2 regions of the Pseudomonas sp. GM102 genome follow, and region 1 is predicted to be linked to the other one. Evidence: predicted binding sites of a transcription regulator. Region 1 holds the regulator's gene; the other holds the start of a gene.
The links. Region 1 encodes FliA, which starts transcription of late flagellar genes. Its sites were predicted from a motif close to CTAAAGTTTNNNNNNNNNNNGCCGNTAA; they were not measured.
Positions count from the first base shown of each region.

Region 2: the regulator FliA is predicted to act here: its motif matches at 1,644-1,671, upstream of flgM (flagellar biosynthesis anti-sigma factor FlgM).

Region 1 is NZ_AKJB01000001.1:41,912-56,583, forward strand. It holds gene PMI18_RS28975 (hypothetical protein) at 121-783, shown strand; gene flhA (flagellar biosynthesis protein FlhA) at 1,062-3,191, shown strand; gene flhF (flagellar biosynthesis protein FlhF) at 3,203-4,528, shown strand; gene fleN (flagellar synthesis regulator FleN) at 4,647-5,477, shown strand; gene fliA (RNA polymerase sigma factor FliA) at 5,474-6,214, shown strand; gene PMI18_RS28950 (chemotaxis response regulator CheY) at 6,382-6,753, shown strand; gene PMI18_RS28945 (protein phosphatase CheZ) at 6,776-7,564, shown strand; gene PMI18_RS28940 (chemotaxis protein CheA) at 7,618-9,855, shown strand; gene PMI18_RS28935 (protein-glutamate methylesterase/protein-glutamine glutaminase) at 9,905-11,035, shown strand; gene PMI18_RS28930 (flagellar motor protein) at 11,035-11,775, shown strand; gene motD (flagellar motor protein MotD) at 11,788-12,681, shown strand; gene PMI18_RS28920 (ParA family protein) at 12,725-13,513, shown strand; gene PMI18_RS28915 (CheW domain-containing protein) at 13,634-14,500, shown strand; gene PMI18_RS28910 (chemotaxis protein CheW) at 14,589-14,672, shown strand, end outside.
Region 2 is NZ_AKJB01000050.1:70,144-74,995, reverse strand. It holds gene PMI18_RS18195 (flagellar brake protein) at 1-676, opposite strand, end outside; gene PMI18_RS18200 (flagella synthesis protein FlgN) at 765-1,232, opposite strand; gene flgM (flagellar biosynthesis anti-sigma factor FlgM) at 1,281-1,607, opposite strand; gene flgA (flagellar basal body P-ring formation chaperone FlgA) at 1,786-2,547, opposite strand; gene PMI18_RS18215 (chemotaxis protein CheV) at 2,630-3,562, shown strand; gene cheR (protein-glutamate O-methyltransferase CheR) at 3,609-4,436, shown strand; gene flgB (flagellar basal body rod protein FlgB) at 4,721-4,852, shown strand, end outside.

The DNA of each region.
Region 1 (14,672 bases):
GCAACCTTCCGCCTATCCGAAAAAGCTTCTACCTGTTAATTCTGACAGTAGACGCCTACCTTCTGACGCGTTGTCATGGATCCGGAAATCTTTCCAGATGATGTTCATGGGAGCACGGTCATGGCAGAGCGTCAGTACAGAAAGCTTCAAGGAATGGAGTTGGCCTTTGTTTCGGGTGTTTTAGAGGAAAATTCCCTTGAACGGGCGATCGGTTACTCGGTTACGTTCAGAATGTCATTGGACTTTACGCATTTTGTGCACATGGCCAATCAATACATTGAGGATTACTTGAATGATCCGCTCAATGCCATTCGGCCCGAGTTGGAAGGGTTGGCCTATCATTATTCCTACAACTATCTCTTTGGTGCCGCGGGCAGCATTGAAAGCAGTTTGGCCTTGTTCGAGGTTTTCACCAATCCCTTGTATTACATGAAGGCATGGTCAGCTGGCACGTTACAGCGTCGATACGGCAAGCCAGGGTTTGCAGTGGTCGATGGAAAGTTGCAGGTTACTGCGCGGATGGACTTTCGTCGTAAGGATAAGCGCCCGATGCTGATAGGCGATTTGCCGATCATTCAATTTGGGTGGGCACTTAACCTTATGCAAGGTCACGAGTTTTCGTTTCCCCTTGTAGCGCCTGCTACGGCGGTGGTGCTTGGTTATGCTGAGGAAGATCTTGTGGCTGTAGAGGACACTCGGATGCATAGGGGGACGCTTTATATGGTGGGCCGCGAGTTGCAGTTTGGCGCCATTAATCCAAAGCAGATTTTGACTGCTGGCTGACTCCGCTGGTGCGCCGCGATTCCTGATAGTTGTGTTGGCAAATGCTGGCCTCTTCGCGGGCAAGCCTCGCTCCTACAGTCCCGTGTCGTTCGCACATGTCGACCGACACAGGCCTGTAGGAGCGAGGCTTGCCCGCGAAGGCGTGGGTTCAAGCAATACAAATCCCCGAAACAGACCTCTATTTCAAGCCCCGGCAAAAGTTGGAAGGCTTCTTGCAATAGCCGCCCTGCGCCTGCTTCAGGCGTCAAAAGTTTGCTTTAAAGGAACGGGGAAAACCGGTGGATCGCTCTCAGTTAATCAACACTGCACGCACAAACGTTGCCGACCTCAGTCGGGGCAATCTGGGTGTGCCGCTGTTGCTGCTGGTCATGCTGGCCATGATGATGTTGCCGGTGCCGCCGTTCCTGCTGGACGTGTTCTTCACGTTCAACATTGCCTTGTCCATCGTCGTGTTGCTGGTCTGCGTGTACGCCTTGCGGCCGCTGGATTTTGCCGTGTTCCCGACCATTTTGCTGGTGGCGACGTTGTTGCGACTGGCGCTGAACGTGGCCTCGACGCGGGTGGTGATGCTCCACGGTCAGGATGGTCATGCCGCCGCCGGTAAGGTGATCCAGGCCTTCGGTGAAGTGGTGATCGGCGGCAACTACGTGGTTGGTATCGTGGTCTTCGCGATTTTGATGATCATCAACTTCGTCGTAGTGACCAAGGGTGCCGGGCGGATTTCCGAGGTGAGCGCGCGTTTCACCCTCGACGCAATGCCGGGCAAACAAATGGCCATCGACGCCGACTTGAACGCCGGCCTGATCGATCAGAACCAGGCGAAACTGCGCCGGATGGAAGTGGCCCAGGAGGCCGAGTTCTACGGTTCCATGGACGGTGCCAGCAAGTTCGTGCGCGGTGACGCCATCGCCGGCCTGCTGATTCTGTTCATCAACCTGATCGGCGGCATGGCAGTCGGTATCTTCCAGCACGGTATGACCTTTGGCGATGCCGGTCGGGTGTACGCCTTGTTGACCATTGGTGACGGTTTGGTGGCGCAATTGCCATCACTGCTGTTGTCGACTGCCGCCGCGATCATGGTGACCCGAGCTTCCGGCTCGGAAGACATGGGCAAGCAGATCAATCGTCAGATGTTCGCCTCGCCGAAAGCCCTGGCCGTGGCCGCTGGCTTGATGGCGGTGATGGGCCTGGTGCCGGGCATGCCGCATTTTTCCTTTCTGAGCATGGCAGCCCTGGCGGCCGGCGGCGCTTACCTGTTCTGGAAGAAGCAGAACGTGGTCAAGGTTCAGGCCTTGCAAGAGGTCAAGCGTCAGCAGGAACTGCTGCCATCGCCGGCCCGCGCCCAGGAAACCAAGGAGCTTGGCTGGGATGACGTGACGCCGATCGACATGATCGGCCTGGAAGTCGGCTATCGCCTGATTCCGCTGGTGGACCGCAACCAGGGTGGTCAGTTGCTGGCGCGGATCAAGGGTGTGCGTAAAAAGCTCTCCCAGGACCTGGGTTTCTTGATGCCGACTGTGCATATCCGTGACAACCTCGACCTGGCGCCAAGCGCCTACCGCCTGACCCTGATGGGCGTGATCCTGGCCGAGGCCGAGATTTACCCGGACCGCGAACTGGCGATCAACCCAGGGCAGGTCTACGGTACGCTCAACGGCATTACCGCCAAAGATCCGGCTTTTGGTCTGGAGGCGGTCTGGATCGAAATTAGCCAGCGTGCCCAGGCGCAATCCCTCGGCTACACCGTGGTCGACGCCAGTACGGTAGTGGCAACGCATTTGAACCAGATTTTGTACAAACACTCCAGCGAGCTGATTGGTCACGAAGAAGTCCAGCAACTCATGCAATTGCTGGCCAAAAGCTCACCCAAACTGGCTGAAGAGCTGGTGCCGGGAGTGGTTTCGCTGTCGCAGTTGCTCAAAGTCTTGCAGGCATTGCTGGCCGAACAGGTGCCGGTACGGGACATTCGCAGCATCGCCGAAGCCATCGCGAACAACGCCGCCAAGAGTCAAGATACTGCCGCTTTGGTGGCTGCGGTGCGCGTCGGCGTATCCCGCGCAATCGTGCAAAGCATTGTAGGTACTGAGTCGCAGCTGCCTGTGATCACCTTGGAGCCAAGGTTGGAACAAATATTGCTCAATAGTCTTCAGAAGGCAGGGCAAGGCTCGGAAGAGGGCGTTCTGCTGGAGCCAAGCATGGCAGAGAAGCTGCAACGCTCGTTGATCGAAGCGGCGCAGCGTCAGGAAATGCAAGGTCAACCGGTGATTCTGCTGGTGGCCGGTCCGGTTCGCGCGATGCTCTCGCGATTCGGCCGACTGGCAGTCCCGGGTTTGCATGTGTTGGCTTATCAGGAAATCCCTGACAACAAGCAAGTGACCATTGTTGCGACAGTAGGGCCCAACGGCTGAGGTAGTGGTTTATGCAAGTTAAGCGTTTTTTCGCCGCCGATATGCGTCAGGCCATGAAACTGGTTCGTGATGAGCTGGGCGCTGATGCCGCCATCATTGGCAATCGCCGGATCGCCGGTGGTGTCGAGCTGACGGCTGCCCTGGATTACAAATTGTCGGCGCTGGCCCCGCGTGTTCCGAACATGGAACTCGAGGACGAGCTGCGCAAGACCCAGTCGCGGATCGTCACCGCCCAGGCCGAACTGAGCCTGCGTGGCGATGGCGAGAGCGACAAGAGCACCAATCGCCAGTTGTTCGCCGGCCTGCCGTTGACCGCCGCCGAGCCGCTGATCGAGCCGACGCTGGCCGAGCCTCGGCGTCCGGCACCTGCGCCTGCCGCAGCGACCGGCGTCGACCTGCGTGCGTTCGACTCGATGCGTTTCGAGCTCAACAGCCTGCGTGAACTGATGGAAGTGCAACTTGGCTCGCTGGCTTGGAATCAGTTGCAAGGCAGCCGTCCGGCCCAGGCCAACCTCTGGCGTCGCTTGCAACGCATCGGCCTGTCCGGCCCGTTGTCGCGCGATCTGCTGGCGCTGATTACCGACATTGAAGAGCCCCGTCAGGCCTGGCGCATGTTGCTCGCGCACCTGGCGCGGATGATCACCACCCCGGAAGTCGAGCCACTGGAAGAGGGCGGCGTGATTGCCATGGTCGGCCCGGCCGGCATGGGCAAGACCACCACGCTGGCCAAGCTGGCGGCTCGTTACGTGCTCAAGTACGGCGCGCAGAACATCGCGCTGGTCAGCATGGACAGCTATCGCATCGGCGCTCAGGAACAGCTCAAGACCCTCGGCCGGATCCTCAACGTGTCGGTCACCCACGTCGATCCGGGCCAATCCTTGGTGCAGGCGCTGGAGCCTTTGCTGCGCAAACGCGTGGTGCTGATCGATACCGCCGGCCTGCAGGCCAGCGATCCGGCACTGCGCATGCAGCTTGAAAGCCTGGCCGGACGCGGCATCAAATCAAAAAATTATCTGGTCTTGGCAACCACCAGCCAGAAACAGGTTCTAACTGCCGCTTATCACAGTTACAAACGTTGCGGCCTTGCTGGCTGCATCCTGACTAAACTGGATGAAACGGCAAGCTTGGGCGAGGTGTTGAGCCTGGCCATCAGTCATGAATTGCCGGTGGCTTACCTCACCGATGGCCCGCGGATTCCGGATGATTTGCATCTGCCGCGCCGTCATCAGTTGGTCAGCCGTGCCGTTAGCGTGCAAATGCAGGAAGAACCCAGCGAAGAAGCCATGGCTGATATGTTCGCTGACCTTTACCACAGTCCGACCAAGCGGGTTGGCTGAGGTATTTAATGAACGGTTTTTGTACCTACATCGATGGTCTGCCATGCATTGTTCAGTTGGTGAACGCGCAGCCAGTAATGTGGCCTCCGTCTAAGTAAGACAAGGTAAAGAAAATAACATGGGCAGCATGCATCCCGTACAGGTGATCGCGGTGACCGGCGGCAAAGGTGGCGTCGGGAAGACTAACGTGTCAGTGAACTTGTCCCTGGCTCTAGCTGAGCTCGGCCGGCGCGTCATGCTGCTGGATGCCGATCTGGGGCTGGCGAACGTTGACGTCCTGCTGGGGCTGACACCCAAACGTACCCTGGCCGACGTGATCGAAGGCCGCTGTGAGCTGCGCGATGTGCTGTTGCAAGGGCCCGGCGGTATTCGCATCGTCCCGGCCGCATCCGGCACCCAGAGCATGGTTCATCTGAGCCCGGCCCAGCATGCCGGCCTGATCCAGGCCTTCAGCGACATCGGCGACAACCTCGACGTATTGGTGATCGACACCGCTGCGGGCATTGGTGACTCGGTGGTCAGTTTCGTCCGCGCAGCGCAAGAAGTCTTGCTGGTGGTGTGCGACGAGCCGACCTCGATCACCGACGCCTACGCGCTGATCAAACTGCTGAACCGCGACTACGGCATGAACCGTTTCCGCGTCCTGGCCAACATGGCGCAGAGCCCGCAGGAAGGCCGCAACCTGTTCGCCAAGTTGACCAAGGTCACGGATCGTTTCCTTGACGTCGCCTTGCAATATGTCGGTGCGGTGCCTTACGACGAAAGCGTACGCAAGGCCGTGCAGAAACAGCGTGCCGTCTACGAAGCCTTTCCGCGTTCCAAGTGCGCCCTGGCGTTCAAGGCCATTGCGCAGAAGGTCGATACCTGGCCACTGCCGGCCAACCCACGCGGGCACCTGGAGTTTTTCGTCGAGCGCCTCGTGCAACAAACGGCAGGACCCGTCCTATGACAGCCAGTGGCTACAACCTCTACAAGAAGTCGGCACGTGACGCGCAGTACGAGCTGATCGAGCGTTACGCGCCACTGGTCAAACGCATTGCCTACCACTTGCTGGCGCGTTTGCCGGCCAGTGTCCAGGTCGAAGACCTGATCCAGGCCGGGATGATCGGCCTGCTTGAAGTATCAACCAAATATGACGCCAGCAAAGGCGCGAGTTTCGAGACGTACGCGGGCATTCGAATCCGCGGCGCGATGCTCGATGAAGTGCGCAAGGGGGACTGGGCTCCACGTTCGGTTCACCGCAATACCCGTATGGTCAGCGACGCGATTCGCTCGATTGAAGCTAAAACCGGCCGTGACGCTAAAGATCATGAGGTTGCGGCCGAACTCCAATTGAGTCTCGACGATTATTACGGGATTTTGAACGACACCCTCGGCAGCCGGTTATTCAGTTTCGACGATCTGTTACAGGACGGCGAACACGAAGGGCTGCATGAGGATGGCGCCAGTGCTCATCTCGAGCCGTCACGCGATCTGGAAGATGAACGCTTCCAGGCGGCGCTGGCGGACGCGATTGCCAATTTGCCGGAGCGTGAGCGACTGGTGTTGGCGCTGTACTACGACGAAGAGTTGAATCTCAAGGAAATCGGTGAGGTCCTGGGGGTCAGCGAATCGCGGGTCAGCCAGTTACACAGCCAGTGCGCGGCCCGTTTGCGGGGGCGTTTGGGGGAGTGGCGAGCGCGCTGAAGGCAGTGTGGGGACACTGCGAATGGAGCCGGTGTGGTGTTGAACTGCGCCGGTCTCGATCTGTTGTGCTCCAGACAGTCATTGAGTGCTTTGCCGGATTGATTGAAATGGCGCGTCCAGGTGCTGGGCGCGTTTAAGACTGCTTGGAGGTCGAATTGGACAAGAACATGAAAATCCTCATCGTTGATGACTTCTCAACGATGCGGCGGATCATAAAAAACCTGTTGCGTGATCTTGGGTTCACCAACACGGTCGAGGCTGACGATGGCACCACTGCCATTCCGGTTCTCAACAGTGGGAGCATCGACTTTCTGGTAACGGACTGGAACATGCCTGGCATGACCGGTATCGATCTGCTGCGTCACGTGCGCGCTGATGAAAAGCTCAAGCACCTTCCGGTGCTGATGGTGACCGCTGAAGCCAAGCGCGAGCAAATCATCGAAGCGGCCCAGGCCGGTGTAAATGGCTATGTGGTCAAACCCTTCACGGCCCAGGCGTTGAAAGAAAAAATCGAGAAGATTTTCGAACGCATCGGTTGATGGACTGCGCCACGGGGGAGCTATGGAGCATAAAGAATCTTCAATGGGCGATTTTGAATCGACCCTGAAAAAACACGCGGTCGAACTGGTCGAGAGCCTTGAAAAAGGCAGGTTTGGCGATGCGGTGCAATTGATCCATGAGCTCAATCAGACCCGTGACCGCGGCCTGTACCAGGAAGTAGGCAAGCTCACCCGCGAGCTGCATAGCGCGATCGTCAATTTCCAGATTGACCCGCACATGCCGCAAGCCGAGGAAGTGTCTCAGATCACGGATGCCACCGAGCGCCTGGGTTATGTGGTCAAGCTGACCGAGGCCGCGGCGAACCGCACCATGGACCTGGTGGAAAACGCCACGCCGCTGATCAACAGCCTGAGCGACGAAGCTCAGGCGCTAAGCACGGATTGGGGACGGTTCATGCGTCGCGAAGTCGGGGCTGAAGAGTTTCGCGATCTGGCCCGGCGCGTCGACGGTTTCCTGACACGCAGCAGCGAAGATAACCGCGTCGTGTCGAGCAACCTCAACGACATTCTGCTGGCCCAGGATTACCAGGACCTCACCGGTCAGGTAATCAAGCGCGTGACCCAGTTGGTCACCGAAGTTGAAAGCAATCTGCTCAAGCTCGTGCTCATGGCCAGTCAGGTCGACCGCTTTGCGGGTATCGAACATGACCGTGATGCGATGCTGGCTGAAAAAGATCCGCAAAAACATCTCTCTCAGGGTGAAGGTCCGCAGATTCATGCCGATAAAAGAGAAGACGTTGTGTCCGGTCAGGACGATGTGGACGATTTGTTATCCAGCCTAGGATTTTAGAGTTTTAGCATTTTAGGTTTTTTAGGTTTTTAGACCTCAGGAGCACCCCCTTAATGAGCTTCGGCGCCGATGAAGAGATCCTTCAGGATTTCCTGGTTGAGGCCGGCGAGATTCTAGAGCAACTGTCCGAACAGCTGGTCGAGCTTGAAAGTCGACCGGATGATGCGGATTTGCTCAATGCAATTTTTCGCGGTTTTCACACTGTAAAAGGGGGCGCCGGCTTCCTCCAGCTCAACGAGCTGGTGGAGTGCTGTCACATCGCCGAGAACGTGTTCGACATCCTGCGCAAGGGTGAACGACGCGTCGACTCGGAACTGATGGACGTGGTTCTCGAAGCACTGGACGCGGTGAACAGCATGTTCAGCGAAGTCCGCGAACGCAGCCCGATCACGGCTGCCACTCCAGAATTGCTTGCAGCGTTGGCCCGTCTGGCCGAGCCGCAAACCGCCGATGAGTCGGCACCGGTCGCTGAGGTGGTGGAAGAACCTGCCGCTGAAGAATCGGGCGATATCACGGATAACGAATTTGAACAGCTGCTGGACTCGCTGAACGCCGTCAAGGCTCAAGCCGAGGCTCCAGTGGCTGCGCCAGTGCCGACCAGCGATGCCTCGGCCAGCGATGAAATCACCGATGCCGAGTTCGAGTCGTTGCTCGATCAACTGCACGGCAAAGGCCAGTTCGCCGTCGATGCAGTAGTCGCGGCACCCGCCGCGCCGGCTGCCCCGAAAGCGGCAGGCGACAGCTCCGATATTACCGACGACGAGTTCGAAGCACTGCTCGACCAGTTGCACGGTAAAGGCAACTTTGCCGTCGATGCATTGGAGTCGGCGATTGCCGCCGTACCAGCCCCGGCTGCGCCAACCGCTAAAGCGGCCGGCGGCGATCTGATCTCGGATCATGAGTTCGAATCGCTGCTCGACGAATTGCACGGTAAAGGCAAATTCACTGAAGTGGGCACCGGTTCTGCTGCTTCCGCTGTAGCGACCCCAGTCGCCAAGGCGCCGGCACCTGTGGCCAAAGCGCCCGAGCCAAAAGCCGAAGCGCCGAAACCGGCCGCCGCTGCTGCACCGGCCCCGGCCCGTGCCCCGTCTGCGCCACCACCAGAAAAACCGGCCAGCGAAGCCGAGACCACCGTGCGGGTCGATACCGCGCGTCTCGACGAAATCATGAACATGGTCGGCGAGTTGGTACTGGTGCGTAACCGCTTGGTCCGTCTGGGCCTCAACAGCGGCGACGAAGCCATGTCCAAGGCCGTGTCGAACCTCGACGTGGTCACGGCCGACCTGCAGACCGCGGTCATGAAGACCCGGATGCAGCCGATCAAGAAAGTCTTCGGGCGCTTCCCGCGTCTGGTTCGCGACCTGGCTCGCCAGCTCAAGAAAGAGATCAACCTGGAGCTGGTCGGCGAAGAAACCGACCTCGACAAGAACCTCGTCGAGGCCCTGGCCGACCCGCTGGTCCACTTGGTGCGCAACTCGGTCGACCACGGTATTGAAGAGCCGGCTGAGCGCGAAGCGATGGGCAAGCCTCGCAGCGGCAAGGTGATCCTGTCCGCGGAACAGGAAGGCGATCACATCCTGCTGTCCATCTCCGATGATGGCAAAGGTATGGACGCCGATGTTCTGCGCGGTATCGCCGTGAAGAAAGGCCTGATGGACAAGGATGCGGCGGACCGTCTCAGCGAGTCGGATTGCTTCAACCTGATCTTCGCTCCGGGCTTCTCGACCAAGACCGAAATTTCCGACGTCTCCGGGCGCGGCGTGGGCATGGACGTGGTGAAAACCAAGATCGCCCAGCTCAACGGCACCATCAATATCTACTCGACCAAGGGCAAGGGCTCGAAGATCGTCATCAAGGTCCCGTTGACCCTGGCGATCATGCCGACGCTGATGGTCATGCTCGGCAACCAGGCGTTCGCGTTCCCGCTGGTGAACGTCAACGAGATCTTCCACCTCGACCTGTCGCGCACCAACGTGGTGGACGGCCAGGAAGTGGTGATCGTGCGGGACAAGGCGCTGCCTCTGTTCTACCTCAAACGCTGGCTGGTCAGCTCCGCTGCTCATGAAGAGCAGCGCGAAGGCCATGTGGTGATTCTTTCGGTGGGCACTCAGCGGATCGGCTTCGTCGTCGATCAACTGGTGGGCCAGGAAGAAGTGGTCATCAAGCCATTGGGCAAAATGCTCCAGGGAACCCCGGGCATGTCCGGCGCCACCATCACCGGTGACGGCCGCATTGCGCTGATTCTCGATGTTCCGAGCATGCTCAAGCGTTACGCCGCACGGCGTATTTGATTCTGGGGGAGCGGGGCGACTGAGCCTCGCCCCGTCTAACGGAGTGTTTATGGCAGTCAAAGTCCTGGTGGTGGACGATTCGGGGTTTTTCCGCCGCCGCGTCTCGGAAATTCTTTCAGCGGATTCGAATATCCAGGTCGTCGGTACGGCGACCAACGGCAAAGAGGCGATCGATCAGGCACTGGCTCTCAAGCCAGACGTGATCACCATGGACTACGAGATGCCGATGATGGATGGCATCACCGCAGTGCGGCACATCATGCAGCGCTGCCCGACCCCGGTGTTGATGTTCTCCTCGCTGACTCACGAAGGCGCGCGGGTCACCCTTGATGCGCTGGACGCCGGCGCGGTGGACTTCCTGCCGAAGAATTTCGAAGACATCTCCCGTAACCCGGAGAAGGTCAAGCAACTGTTGTGCGAGAAGATTCTCAGCATCTCGCGCAGTAACCGTCGCGTCAGCACTTACAGCGCCCCGGCCCCAGTCGCTGCGCCAGCCCCGACGCCTGCGCCTTCGAGCGTCAGCAACTACGGCAGCAGCGCGCCTGCGCGTCCGGCACCTGCACCGATTCCGGTTCGCACCCATGCAGCGACTCCATCGTCCCCTGCACCAAAACGCAAAGCCTACAAACTGGTCGCCATCGGCACCTCCACCGGTGGCCCGGTTGCCCTGCAACGGGTGCTGACGCAGTTGCCGGCCAGCTTCCCGGCACCGATCGTGTTGATCCAGCACATGCCAGCAGCCTTCACCAAGGCTTTCGCCGAGCGTCTGGACAAGCTGTGCCGTATCAGCGTCAAGGAAGCCGAGGATGGCGACATCCTGCGTCCGGGCCTGGCGCTGCTGGCTCCGGGTGGCAAGCAAATGATGATCGACGGCCGTGGCGCGGTGAAAATCCTGCCGGGCGACGAGCGTCTGAACTACAAACCGTGCGTGGACATCACCTTCGGCTCCGCGGCCAAATCCTACGGCGACAAAGTTCTGGCGGTGGTATTGACCGGCATGGGTGCCGACGGTCGCGAAGGCGCGCGTCTGCTCAAGCAGGGCGGCAGTGCGATCTGGGCCCAGGATGAAGCCAGTTGCGTGATCTACGGCATGCCGATGGCCATCGTCAAAGCCGACCTGGCAGATGCGATCTACGGTCTGGAAGATATTGGCAAACACCTGGTCGAGGCGTGTATCTGATGGATGTTTTAAGCCTGATCGGGATCATCATGGCGTTCGTCGCCATTATTGGCGGTAACTACCTTGAGGGCGGTCACCTCGGCGCGCTGGCCAACGGCCCGGCGGCGTTGATCGTACTCGGTGGGACCATCGGTGCTTCGCTGCTGCAATCGCCGATAAGCGCCTTCAAGCGCGCCATGCAGATTCTCACCTGGATCCTGTTTCCTCCCAGGGTGGACCTGGCCGGCGGCATCGATCGCGTAGTGAATTGGAGCCTGACCGCCCGCAAGGAAGGTTTGCTCGGTCTGGAAGGAGTGGCCGACGCCGAACCCGACAGCTACTCACGCAAAGGTCTGCAACTGCTGGTGGACGGCGCCGAACCGGAAGCGATTCGCAGCATTCTGGAAGTGGATTTCTACACCCAGGAAAGCCGCGACATCGAAGCCGCCAAAGTCTTTGAAAGCATGGGTGGCTACGCGCCGACCATCGGCATCATCGGTGCGGTAATGGGCCTGATCCATGTCATGGGCAACCTGGCCGATCCGTCGCAACTGGGCAGCGGCATTGCCGTCGCCTTTGTCGCCACCATCTATGGCGTAGCCAGTGCCAACCTGATCTTGCTGCCGATTGCCGCCAAGCTCAAATCCATCGCGTTGCGACAGTCGCGTTATCGCGAGATGTTGCTGGAAGGGATCCTGTCGATCGCCGAAGGTGAAAACCCTCGCTCCATTGAGTTGAAGCTTCAGGGCTTCATGGATTAAGGGAAGAACCTCATGGCTCGTCGTCGGCAACCTGAAGAACACGTAAACCATGAACGCTGGCTCGTTTCCTATGCCGACTTCATTACCTTGCTGTTCGCTTTCTTCGTGGTGATGTACTCGATCTCTTCGATCAACGAAGGCAAGTACAAGATCATTTCCGAGGCGTTGATCGGGGTGTTTACCGACACCGATCGCGCCCTCAAGCCGATTCCTATTGGCGAAGAGCGACCGAAGACCGTGACCCCGGCCAAGCCGCTGGTCAAGGACAGCGAACAGATCGACGCCGGCATCGCCCAGGCTGCCAACGATCCGCTCAAAAGCATTGCCGATGACATCAGCGCGGCGTTCGGCGACTTGATCAGCTCCAACCAGATGACCGTGCGCGGCAATGAGTTATGGGTTGAGATCGAACTCAATTCCAGCCTGTTGTTCGGCAGTGGCGACGCCATGCCCAGCGACATCGCCTTCAACATCATCGACAAGGTCGCCGCGATCCTCAGGCCGTTCGACAACCCGATCCACGTCGAAGGCTTTACCGACGATCAACCGATTCGCACCGCGCAATACCCGACCAACTGGGAGCTGTCCTCGGCCCGTTCGGCGAGCATCGTGCGCATGTTGGCGATGCAGGGCGTGAACCCGGGGCGCCTGGCGTCGGTGGGTTACGGTGAGTTCCAGCCGGTGGCCAACAACGCCACCGCCGAAGGCCGGGCGCGTAACCGTCGGGTGGTGCTGGTGGTGTCACGAAATCTCGATGTACGGCGCAGCCTCACCGGCACCGGAACGGCTCATGCACAACCGGATGCCGCGTTGAAGCGGGCTGGCACACAAACTGCACCTACCCCGGTCAAGTCGCCGGGACGAGAGAGTGCCGTCAATTCTCCGTCACCCGCATTAACACGTTGAGCTAATTCTCGGTCGACCTTTTCGACCGGGAGGAACAATCCGAATGAGAGTCTGGGCAGTCGCCAATCAAAAGGGTGGTGTCGGTAAAACCACTTCCTCCATCGCTTTAGCCGGTTTGCTGGCTGAGGCGGGCAAGCGCGTGGTTGTGGTCGATCTCGACCCACATGGCTCCATGACCAGCTACTTCGGTTACGACCCCGACAGCCTGGAACACAGCAGCTACGACCTGTTTCTGCACAAGGGCAGCGTGCCGCAAGGCTTGCCCGGTCAGTTGCTGATGCCCACCAGTGACGAACGCATTTCCCTGTTGCCATCGAGTACCGCGCTGGCAACCCTTGAGCGCCAGTCGCCGGGCCAGAGTGGTTTGGGCCTGGTGATCGCCAAGAGCCTGGCGCAGTTGTGGCAGGACTTCGATTACGCGGTGATCGACAGCCCGCCGTTGCTCGGCGTGCTGATGGTCAATGCCTTGGCGGCCAGCCAGCAGTTGGTGATCCCGGTGCAGACCGAACACTTGGCGGTCAAAGGCCTGGAACGCATGGTCAACACCCTGGCGATGATCAACCGTTCGCGCAAACAGGCGCTGCCGTTCAGCATCGTGCCGACCTTGTTCGACCGCCGCACCCAGGCGTCCCTCGGCACCCTTCGCGTGCTGCGCGACAAGTACCCGGAAGAAATCTGGCAAGGCTACATCCCGATCGATACTCGCTTGCGTGACGCGAGCCGGGCAGGGTTGACGCCTTCGCAATTCGACGGCAAGAGCCGTGGCGTTCTCGCTTATCGCGCACTGCTCAAGCATCTGCTGGCGGCGCAACGTGTTCCGCAGGTGGCATGAGATGAACTCAATCCCTGTAGGAGCGAGGCTTGCCCGCGAAGCAGACGCCGCAGTGTTCACCGTTAAATCGCGTCATCGTTCTTCGCGGGCAAGCCTCGCTCCTACAGGGGGGGGCTTTTCATGAATCGGCCGGTGAAGATCACCTCGCGTCCGCAACTGGCCCTCCAGTCTTATCTGGACGCCTTGCTTCAGGACGCGACCGAAGAGTTGTTGCCAGAAGTCGAGGTGCTGCCCGAGGTTGTCGAGGTTGAAGCTGCGCTGGATGAGTTCCAGGCTGCCGTGCTTGAAGAGCAGGCCCGTGATGCGCAGAAACCGGCAGTGGCCGCTGCACCGATCGTTGCGCCAGTGGTGAAAGCACCGGTGGCCGTGATCGACGCACCGGCACCGATTCTGGCGCCCGTATCGACGATTGCCCCGTTGCTGCAAGCGTTGGTGCCACCGGTAGTTGAAGTTCATCTGCCGCCAAGCAACACGCCGCCACCGGTGGAAACCGATGGTCGCCCGTCCTGGGCTGCCGAGCCGTTCGAATGCCTGTTGTTCGACGTCGCCGGGTTGACCCTGGCGGTACCGCTGGTGTGCCTGGGCTCGATTTATTCCCTGGCCGGCCACGAGCTGACACCGTTGTTCGGCCAGCCGGAATGGTTCCTTGGGATCCTGCCGAGCCAGGCCGGCAACCTGAAAGTTTTGGATACTGCGCGCTGGGTCATGCCGGATCGTTATCGCGATGATTTCCGCCAGGGCCTGCAATACGTTATTTCGGTTCAGGGCTACGAGTGGGGGCTGGCGGTGCATCAGGTCAGCCGCTCGTTGCGCCTGGACCCGAACGAAATCAAATGGAGAAGTCATCGAGGTCAGCGGCCATGGCTGGCGGGCACGGTGATTGAGCACATGTGTGCGCTGCTGGACGTTTCCGCCCTGGCCGAGTTGATCGCCAGCGGTGGGGCAAAGCACATGAGCGGCAGCAAGCCGCTACACAAACCGACATAGCTGCCGACATAACAAGTATGCGACGGCATTGTTGAATGCCGCCAACAGAACACACACCGCCAGAAGCGGTTTTTCGAGGGGTCAGGGTATGAGTAATCAAGCGACGAATGCAAAAGGTTCTGAAGATCCGATCCTGCAATGGGTAACCTTCAAACTGGACAATGAAACCTAC
Region 2 (4,852 bases), on a different contig from region 1:
GCACCTGGCCGCTCATGTTGTGAAAACGCACGCCGGCGAAGGTGGTGTTGATCCTTTCTTCGAAGTGCAGGTAGCGCAGTTCGACCGGTGCCGTCATGCTGCCGAAGGGCAGGGCAGCGACGAAACGGTCGTAGACCTGGCCCAATTGCAGCCTGGCGGTGATGTCGCCCTCGAAGCGCAACTTGCAGCCGGTGGCGGAGATGTCCAGCAATTTGCCTGTGACGGGCGACTTGAGTTTTTCGCCACCCAGCTCGACATCGACCAGTTGCGCCAGCTTCAACGCCGCGCGAAAAGCATTGCGGCGCTGGTGATAAACCACCTCATCGGGCAGCGCGCCACGGTAGCAGCGACCATCGCCGGAGTCGTCGATGGTCAGCGGGCCATTGCTTTCCCAGGCGATGCGTACGCCGTCGTGGAAACCTTCGACCTTGAACGGTTCGCCGGCCAGCAGAAAACGTTCGCCATCGCGGGGGATCATTTCGTCCAGGGCGATCATGTTGCTGTCACGGTCGACGTCCACCAGGTAACTCTGGAAACGCTGGCTGCGCTCGTGGAACGTGATGATCAGCGGGTCATGGCTGTCTTGCAGCTGACGCAGATTGCCGGAGATTTCCAGGGGTGTGGTGAGCACCTTGGGAGGCTGCGTAGCCTCTTCCGCGCTTAAGGCATTGAACACGGGGTATCAATCTCCAGACAAATATGACTACTGGCCAGCATTCTGCCAGCATGTTTCGTGTCTTGATAGAGCGTGCTCATTGAAAGGCTCAAGCCTGACTGAGCGGGCGTGGTTTTGCGAGTTTTGAGGTTGAACCGCGGGCATCGTAGAGCGCTGGCGGCTCGCCGCCGGTGAGGATTTTCAGCTGGTTGGCCGTGGCGGCCTGCTGAACCAGAATCGACTGGCCATTGTTAACGTTGGCAGCCTGGCACTGGGCCAGGAGATCGGTCAGCACGTCGCTCTGTGCCAGCAACTGATCGCCGATGCTCGAATGGCTGGCAAGTTGCTCCAGGCCTTGGCGATTGGTCGGCAGGTTGAGGCTGGCGAGGATTTCACTGCGCTTGCGGCCATGCTGCTCGAGCAAAATGATCATTGCCTGTTTCTGCGCCAGAATGTCTTCGAGCAGTGGCATGTCGCGACCGTGCAGCGCGAGGGACTCGGTTTGCAGCAGTTCCAGCAGGTGTTGCGCCGGAGCAAAGTCGTCGATGATCAGTTGCAGTAAATTAGTGTCGTGCATGGCTGGCCTTGGGTTTTAAGCGTCCAAAAGCCTGGCGCTGGCCGTGGCCTAGCGCTGGGCTTCGAAGTTGAGCAGTTTGCTGGCTACACGGTTGCTGTCGACTTTATAGCTGCCATCGGCAATCGCTGCTTTCAACTCGGCCACGCGGGCGTTGTCGACGGCAGGCTGATCGCGCAGCTTGTCAGTGACCTTCTGCAACTGTTGAGCCTCATTGCTGAGGTGTACCGATTCCCCGCTTTGGGTGGTATTGGCCTGTTCGGCCGGGGTATTCAGCGGCGCGGATTGGCCAGCTTCGGCGGTTTCCTTAGCAACGCTGGTACGCGTACTGCCCGTAAGTGACGAGGAGCTGTTTAAACGACTGAAATCGATGACCATGACAAAAAACCTCTGGGTATTTGGACGCTTGCCATGTTTTCGGCTCTCCCCCGGAAAACTTTAGGCCCATTTATCAATGAGCTTGCATGCGCCAGCGTGTGTCCTGCATGGGGCACAGTTTAGGCAACAGCCGGGTGGCGCGCCATATCTTCACGGGCCCAGAGCCCTATAGGGTCGCTCACATACCCACTTCCACCTGCCCGGGCGCGGTGACTTGCGCCTTGATAACCCGCTGGGAATTAAGGTTTTTCACGCGAATCTGTTCGCTCATGCCGCCGTTGGACAGCGCTTCACCCGGCATGCGCACGCTGAGCGTACCACTGCGGGCGGTAATCACCACCTGATCGCCCTTGCGAACCACTTCCGCCTGTTCGAGATGCACCAGGGTTATGACCTGATCGGCGACCATTGGTCGGGTAAGTTTCTGTCCGATCGCCTGATCGACGGAGGTCAGAAAACCCTGGTTTATCAGGCTGATATCGCGCTCACGCAGGGTCACGTCCTGGGGTTCGATAATCCCTGTGCGCTTAAGGGGGCGGGTGGTGGTCACAATGTCGCGAAACAGCCGTACTTGAGCGGGTACGAAGACTGTCCAAGGGGAGGCGCTGTCGCAGCGAACCTTGACCGTGACCCGACCCAGAGGCCTCGCGGGGCTCTCGAGGGTGGCTGTCAATTCCTTGTCGCACATAGGCATGCGCAGGCGCGGATCGAGCTGGTTGACCTCGATTTCGTAGCGTCCTTGTGTTTGACTCGTCGCCAGATAGTCTTCTACGGTGAATTCAAGAAAGCCCTGAGTGACGCCGATAAGCATGTCAGGCAAGGTAACCGCGTCAGCAAGGGCAGGGCTGCCAGCGTTGAACAGGCAAGCGGCCGACATCGCGCAGAGTAATCTGCGGCAGGTTGATGTCAGGTGTCGGAAAAATGTCGGTTCTGTGTTCATAAAAGTTAAAAAGCAAGCGCCGTGCCGTTTAGTGATGAATGTGCGTCGCAAACACACTTAGCGTTGGTGTAGGAGTCTGGGCATGGCTGGTGTAATGGATTCGGTGAACCAGCGCACGCAACTGGTAGGGCAGAATCGCCTTGAGCTGTTGTTGTTCCGTCTTGACGGCCAGCAGCTGTATGGCATCAACGTATTCAAGGTTCGTGAGGTGCTGCAATGCCCCAAACTGACCCTGATGCCCAAGTCCAGTCCTGTCGTGTGCGGTGTGGCGAATATTCGGGGGGCGACCATTCCGATTCTGGATCTGGCAATGGCGACCGGTTCCGGAGCGCTGAAAGATCAAAGCAATCCCTTCGTGATCATCACGGAGTACAACACCAAGACTCAGGGTTTCCTGGTTCGGTCGGTAGAGCGCATCGTCAACATGAACTGGGAGGAGATTCATCCGCCACCCAAGGGCACCGGGCGCGATCATTACTTGACGGCTGTGACTCGGGTCGACAATCAGTTAGTCGAAATCATCGACGTCGAGAAGGTGCTGGCGGAAGTGTCACCGACACCGGAAGCGATTTCGGTGGGCGTGGTGGATGTCGAGACTCAGCACAAGGCGTTGTCCTTGCGCGTGCTGACGGTCGATGACTCGTCGGTGGCGCGCAAGCAGGTGACCCGTTGCCTGCAAACGGTCGGTGTCGAAGTGGTCGCGTTGAACGATGGCAAGCAAGCGCTGGATTACCTGCGCAAGCTGGTCGACGAGGGCAAGAAGCCGGAAGAAGAGTTCCTGATGATGATCTCCGACATCGAGATGCCGGAGATGGACGGGTACACCCTGACGGCCGAGATCCGCAACGACCCGCGCATGCAAAAGCTGCATATCATCCTGCACACTTCGTTGTCGGGTGTGTTCAATCAGGCGATGGTCAAGAAGGTCGGTGCCGATGACTTCCTGGCCAAATTCCGTCCTGATGACCTGGCATCCCGGGTAGTCGACCGGATCAAAGCAGCAGATAACAGCTAGGGGCCTTCTGTCCCTGGCGGTCAACACGATTTAAGAGGCGGCATCTTTGTCTACGGGTAATTTGGATTTTGAACAGTTCCGGGTATTCCTGGAAAAAGCCTGTGGCATTTTGCTCGGTGAAAACAAGCAATACCTGGTCTCGAGCCGTCTCAACAAACTGATGGAACAGCAGGGCATCAAATCGCTGGGTGAGCTGGTTCAGCGCATCCAGACTCAGCCGCGCAGCGGTTTGCGCGAGATGGTGGTGGATGCCATGACCACCAACGAAACCTTGTGGTTTCGTGACACCTATCCGTTTGAAGTCTTGAAGAACAAGGTATTGCCCGAAGCGATCAAGGCAGCCCCCGGCCAGCGCCTGCGGATCTGGTCGGCAGCGTGTTCGTCGGGCCAGGAACCGTATTCGCTGTCGATGTCCATCGATGAGTTCGAGCGGGTCAACATGGGCCAGTTGAAGATGGGCGTGCAGATCGTTGCCACTGACCTGTCCGGCACCATGCTGACCAACTGCAAAACCGGCGAGTACGACAGCCTGGCCATCGGTCGCGGTCTGTCGCCCGAGCGCCTTCAGCGTTACTTCGACCCGAAAGGGCCGGGACGCTGGGCGATCAAGGCGCCGATCAAGAGTCGGGTGGAATTTCGCTCGTTCAACCTGCTCGACAGCTACGCGGCCCTGGGCAAGTTCGACATCGTGTTCTGCCGCAACGTGCTGATCTACTTCTCCGCCGAGGTGAAGAAAGACATCCTGTTGCGCATTCACAGCACGCTGAAGCCGGGCGGTTATCTGTTCCTTGGCGCATCCGAAGCGCTGAACGGTTTGCCGGATCATTACCAGATGGTCCAGTGCAGCCCGGGGATCATTTACCAGGCGAAGTGATGCAAAAGCGGCAGGCATAAAAACGGGAGTCCTCAGGGGCTCCCGTTTTTTTTGTGCCTGATGATTTTCCCGGCACCACCACGATCCAATGTGGAAGCGGGTGGTGTTCTTTCTACCGTGATAAGCGGCAGAAAAGCGGCAGGCGGCGGAAATCGGTTGCCGCTTTTCTGGCATTGCCGCTTTGCCACCGCGCGCAAAGCCCCGGTTTATGGGCTTTTTTTAATTGGCACGCCGCTTGCTATGTCCATGTTACGAAAAATCAGGTCACCCGAAGGTTTCCCGACATGAGCATCAGCTTCGATAAAGCGCTCGGTATCCACGAACAAGCCCTGGGCTTTCGCGCTCAGCGTGCTGAAGTCCTGGCCAACAACATCGCCAACGCCGACACCCCGAACTACAAGGCTCGGGATCTGGAC